Regions from separate parts of the Mangrovibacillus cuniculi genome, predicted to be linked through region 1. Evidence: predicted binding sites of a transcription regulator. Region 1 holds the regulator's gene; the other holds the start of a gene.
What was found. Region 1 encodes LexA, which represses DNA repair genes until DNA is damaged. Its sites were predicted from a motif close to CGAACATATGTTCG; they were not measured.
Positions count from the first base shown of each region.

Region 2: the regulator LexA is predicted to act here: its motif matches at 1,463-1,476, upstream of G8O30_RS07275 (Y-family DNA polymerase).

Region 1 covers NZ_CP049742.1:1,074,237-1,077,444, forward strand. The annotation lists gene G8O30_RS05405 (MerR family transcriptional regulator) at 1-324, shown strand, start outside; gene glnA (type I glutamate--ammonia ligase) at 357-1,691, shown strand; gene lexA (transcriptional repressor LexA) at 1,801-2,421, opposite strand; gene yneA (cell division suppressor protein YneA) at 2,589-2,897, shown strand; gene G8O30_RS05425 (YneB family resolvase-like protein) at 2,905-3,208, shown strand, end outside.
Region 2 covers NZ_CP049742.1:1,418,645-1,421,852, forward strand. The annotation lists gene G8O30_RS07270 (YolD-like family protein) at 1-128, opposite strand, end outside; gene G8O30_RS07275 (Y-family DNA polymerase) at 142-1,407, opposite strand; gene G8O30_RS07280 (YqzH family protein) at 1,565-1,744, shown strand; gene G8O30_RS07285 (GRAM domain-containing protein) at 1,830-2,129, shown strand; gene G8O30_RS07290 (helix-turn-helix domain-containing protein) at 2,163-3,208, opposite strand, start outside.

The sequences.
Region 1 (3,208 bases):
ACTGCACGTCAGATTCGCTACTATGAAGAGCATGAACTAATTACTCCTGAGCGAACAGACGGTAACAGACGATTATTCTCCTTAAACGACATTGACCGTTTATTGGAGATAAAAGATTTAATTGACCAAGGAATTAATATGGCTGGTATAAAGCGTATACTTATTCCTGGCAATACAGAACCTGTAATTGTAAATTCTGAAAGTAAGCAAAAGGAATTATCTGATAAAGAACTTCGTAAGCTATTACGAAAGGAAATGTATCAGCCTGGAAAGTATCCCCGAGATTCCATTAGACAAGGAGAACTTTCACGCTTCTTTCATTAAAATTAAACAGATATTAGAGGAGGAACCACCAAATGGCAAAGTATACTCGTGAAGACATTAGACGCTTCGCTGAAGAACAAAACGTAAAATATATTCGTTTACAGTTTACGGATATTTTAGGAACAATTAAAAATGTAGAAATCCCTGTTAGTCAGTTAGAAAAAGCGTTAGATAACAAAATGATGTTTGACGGTTCTTCTATTGAAGGATTTGTTCGTATTGAAGAATCTGATATGTTACTATACCCAGATTTGGATACATGGGTTGTATTCCCTTGGACTGCAGAAAAAGGAAAAGTTGCTCGTTTAATCTGTGATATTTATAATCCAGACGGAACGCCATTTGATGGAGATCCTCGTAATAATTTACGCCGAGTGTTAAAAGAAATGGAAGAGTTAGGATTTACTGATTTCAATCTTGGACCAGAGCCTGAGTTTTTCTTATTCAAACTAGATGAAAAAGGCGAACCTACTCTAGAACTAAATGACAACGGTGGTTATTTCGACTTAGCACCTACAGATTTAGGAGAAAACTGCCGTCGTGATATCGTTCTTGAGCTAGAAGAAATGGGATTTGAAATTGAAGCATCTCACCATGAAGTAGCTCCAGGTCAACACGAAATTGACTTTAAATATGCAGATGCTTTAAAAGCATGTGACGATATTCAAACGTTTAAATTAGTTGTTAAAACAATTGCTCGTAAGCATGGTTTACATGCTACATTCATGCCAAAACCACTATTTGGTGTTAACGGTTCTGGAATGCATGCTAACTTATCTCTATTTAAAGGTAAAGAAAATGCATTCTACGATACAACTGGTAAACTTGAACTAAGTGAGACAGCTTACCAATTTATCGCGGGTATTATTAAGAATGCAACTGCCTTCACAGCAGTTACAAACCCAACGGTAAACTCTTATAAGCGTTTAGTACCAGGTTACGAAGCTCCATGTTATGTTGCTTGGTCTGCACGTAACCGTAGTCCATTAATTCGTATTCCATCTTCACGTGGTCTTTCTACTCGTGTAGAAGTACGTTCTGTAGATCCAGCTGCTAACCCATATTTAGCAATGGCAGTTCTGTTAGCTGCAGGTCTTGATGGAATTAAGAACAAATTATCGGCTCCAGCTCCAGTTGATCGTAATATTTATGTTATGAACAAACAAGAGCGTGAAGAAGCAGGAATTGTAGATCTACCAGGTTCCCTTGCATTAGCGTTAGATGAGTTGAAAGCTAATGAAACAATGACTGCAGCACTTGGTGAGCATATCTTTGAACACTTTATTGAAGCAAAAGAAATTGAGTGGGATATGTTCCGTACAGCAGTTCACCCTTGGGAACGCGACCAATATATGAAGCAATATTAATAAATAGTAGAAAGCCTCTCTGTAGTTTACAGAGAGGCTTTCTCTTTTGTAGGTAAAAGAAAAAGCACTGTTCAAAAGAACAATGCCTCGCTATGAATAACCTTATACATTAATATATCTCTCTGTAAACTCCGATGACTTTTCCTAAGATCGTTACTTGGCGTAAGAATAGTGGCTCCATAGAAGAGTTTTCTGGTTGAAGACGGAATAAGTCTTTTTCCTTAAAGAACCTTTTAACGGTAGCTTCATCATCTTCTGTCATGGCAACTACAATATCGCCATTATTTGCTGTATGCTGTTGACGAACAATGACAAAATCACCATCTAAAATTCCGGCTTCAATCATACTCTCTCCCATAATTTCAAGCATAAAGATATTTTCGTCTGCAGGTGCTAATCGTTCAGGTAACGGAAAATACTCTTCTACATTTTCAATTGCAGTAATAGGAGAACCTGCAGTGACTTTACCCACTAATGGGACGCTTGTAACTCTAGGAACTGGAATTAATTCTTCTTCCAAATTAATTACTTCGATTGCTCTTGGTTTTGTGGGGTCTCTTCTAATTAGGCCTTTTGCTTCTAATCTAGCTAAATGTCCATGAACAGTAGAACTAGATGCTAAACCAACTGCTTCTCCGATTTCTCGAACAGATGGTGGATACCCTTTACCCTTAACTTCTTCTTTTATAAATGTAAGGATATCTTGTTGCCTTTTCGTTAATTTCGTCATCATAGCACCTCGGTCTCGTATCATATTATACTCTTAGTATAACACGTGTTCGTATTTAGTACAAACATAAGTTCGATTTTGTTCTTGACGAGAATGTTTGTTCGTATTATATTTAGACTATACATACGAACAAACATTCTCTTGGAGGGATTAGTGTGATGAATTTTATGAAAAACAATATACCTTGTATATCACTGATAGCTTTACTGTTCTTTTTATCTTTAATAGGACCTATGCTTCTAGATAAAAAACATCAACATGATTTCCAATCAATTACCGTTACAGAAGGTGATACATTATGGGAGATTGCATCTTCTTATCAAAATTCTAGAGAAACGCATGAAGTTATTAATCTAATAAAAATAGAAAATAATATTACGGATGATATAATACAGGCTGGTCAAATTTTACGAGTACCCGTATTTCAAGTAACGGAGAAAGAAATAGTTTACGCAACTAGTGAAGAACGGAGATGAGTGTTTTTTGAGTAATGCAATCATTTATTGTAGAGTTAGTACAAAAAATGAAGAACAAGAATCATCTTTAAATAGGCAGAGAACAGAATTAGAAGAATTGGCTAAACAACACAATTTATCTGTTATTCAAGTCATTCAAGAAAAAGCTAGTGGATATGATTTCGAACGTGAAGGATTATTTGAGATGATGGAAATGTTTAAATTGAGACAAGCAGATTGTTTGCTAATACAAGATGATACAAGACTTGGTAGAGGTAGTGCTAAAATTGCTTTATTGCATCTTTTGATGAAAGATAACATTAAACTATACA
Region 2 (3,208 bases), 340 kb from region 1:
TCCCACATATGCATATCTAGTTCTGGTTGTTTTTGCTCATTTTGACGCATTTGTTGTTCACGTAATATCTTCACATGTTCCGGAAGCATCATGGATGTCCATTTAATTCGACCTCGATCTCGTATCATTTATCTACACCTCCTACGCTTTATGACCGCCCACTAATTTCGCTCTGTAGTTAGCTGTTCCTGCTTTCGTATACGAAACAGCCCTCAACAGAGATCCAGAACCATATTTCGTTCTAATTCCATCGACTACGTACCCTAAGGCTCGTTGTTGTTCTTTTTTCGGTTCAAATAAATTTAGCTGGATGCACGAGTCTTCCACAATAGAGGACAAGGCAATAGAAATTTTCCTCACCGTTTTGGGAACAAAATTTTCTTCAAACAGTTCTAAGCACACACGATATAACTCCATCGTGACATTTGTCGGTTCATCAATCGAACGTGATCGATAAAACCCTCCACCAAATTCTGTATGACTGTATCCAATCCCAAGACTGATGGTCCGTCCCGCTTTTCTATGCTGTCGCGCGCGCCTAGCTACTTCTTCACACATCTCTAAAATGACATGCTTTACTTCGGAAGGGTCGTCATAATCTCGAAGTAAGATCTGACTTTTACCGAAGCTAATTTGCCCCTCTAAAATCGGTGCACCAAGCTCTGATAAATCTACTCCCCACGCATGATAATACAGCTGATTCCCCATAATACCAAACGTAGATTCTAACCGTTCTAAATCGTATCGTGCTAATTGGCCCACTGTATATATTCCTAGTCGTTGAAGTTTTTTCTCTACTCTTGAACCAATTCCCCACATTTTACTAAGAGGTGAAACTGGCCATAGCTTTGTTGGCACATCTTCATACGTCCATTCCGCTACGCCATGTTTTTTGGCTTCTAAATCTAGACACAGTTTTGCCATCAACATATTTGGACCGATTCCAATAGCACATGGCAATTGGAATTCTCGCTCTATCTCATCTTTTATACGCCAAGCAATTTCCTTCGCATCACCTTTCCAAAGCTCATTCGTGCCATCTAGTTCTAGAAAACTTTCGTCAACGCTATACGTATGAATGGATTCTTTCGGTACGTATCGATGAAACAACTGAGTAATTTCTGTAGAAATACGAAGGTACGTTGCCATTTTCGGCTCAATCAATTGTATCTTTGGATCATCTGGAATATCAAAAAGTCTTGCACCCGTTTTAATCCCGAACTCTTCTTTCATCCGAGGAGAAGCAGCCAAAACGACACTTCCTTTTCGTTCTAAGTCACCTACAATTGCGATATACGCTTCCATCGGATCTAACCCCATCATCACCGCTGTACAACTGGCATAAAAACTCTTCATATCTACGCACAGAATTTGTTTATTAGGTAATTTTGCGTAATCAACGGACATTGTCTCTCCTCCTCTTTGTAGCGAACGCACGTTCTAGTATATACTTTATCTTATGCGAATATACGTTCTATTTCAATGGAGATTTTCACCAGCGTCCTAGTAATTGTTTAGACATAACACAAAGAAGAATTTATACTAAAGTAAAGAGGTGAACCAAGTGGACAGTGGTTTAGTAGAAAAAATGATAAGAGAACGAATAAAGGCCTATCATCACGTAGCTACAAAAGATGAGTTGAACCATTTACTCCAAAAAGTACAAGAAGAGATGGAGACCGATCCAACCACCTCTATTTATGACCACATCCAAAATGTGTTGTATGAATATATCACGGTGTAACTTATCACTTCCGTCCTAGGAATATAATACGTCTTCCTTTTCTTACATTTGTTAGGATAGAATGAAGTGCGAGGAGGCGATCTACATGAAAGAAACTGCGGTTTATGACGGTTTAGCAAACGTATTTAAAGGCAAAGAAGCTGTAGGTGGAAAACTATACTTGACGAATGATGCATTGATCCATAAAGCTCATGCAGCTAACGTTCAAAAAGAGGATGTTGTAATTCCGCTGAGTGAAATTACAGGAGTTACTCCAAAGAAATCCTTCATGGTGCTACCTAATAGATTAGTTGTACACACGAAAGATGGACAGGATTTTGTTTTTGTTGTCTATAAGCGTGATGTGTGGATGGAGAAGCTTACCAATAAATTAGTCGTATCATGAAGATACATTAAAAAAGAGCAACGATGATGAGTATCAACGTTGCTCTTTCTTAATTTTTTCTAAACGTTTTAACAGTCGTTTCTTATATCGGTTGTTTGGAAATTTTTCCGATAATGATTGTATCTCCTCCACCCAATCATCTCCACAATTAAGTTCTGTTCCTAATAACAAACCCTCAAGGTACACCATCTGATCTAGTTGACTGTGCACACTCCATTTTTCTCTTTGTGTCCATAATTCATGAAAGACATTGGATCCTTCTGCGGTATTTCCTTCTAAAGCATGAAGGACTCCTTGAATAAGCAATTTCGGTACTTCATAATGACTACTTAACTGAACAGAAGAAACGTAGGCATATTGTTCTCTAAGTGCTTTCGCATCACGATGTTCAATGGAGTTTAAACTTTCTGTAAAAACTAAACGAAGTCGAGAAGCAGCATCCTCTGTGAACTCAACAAACTGACGAGCCTTATGAATAGCCTCTTTATAAGCCTCTACATTCCCTTCATCCATCGCTAAACTTGCAATCAACCGATAAAAATCATCTGCTCTATAATATGTGTGGATGCTCTTCATAAATTCGAGACCTTCTTCTAAATGTTTCATAGCAAGTGTACTATCGTCTTCATAAAATAATTCTTTAAAAACCAACAGCATATAAAACTCAATCCGTGTATTCGGCTTTGTGCCTGTTACAGACAAATGTGACAATAATTCAATTTTACTCATGGCATCTTCGTAACGATTCCACTGTAAAAAGTAATATGCTTCTAGTATTCGAGCCATAGCCAGCTCATCTTTCTCCCCTAGACGTTCAAACAGAATGATAGCTTGTTCTAGGTATAAGATAACTTTCTCTCTATTTTTTAGCTCTGCGTAGCAAAAAGATACGATCATCATCGCTTTTGCTTTCCAGATAGAATCATGTGCATCCTCCATGTACGATAGGAGTTTATCGATCAACTTCTCTTCGTAGGCATCTCGGCTTGCATCCGCTAAAGCCTCAATTTCTTGCACAATTTTTCGCAGTTCGTCTTCTTTTGGATTTACTAATAAAGCTTGCAAAGGCACACCCAATC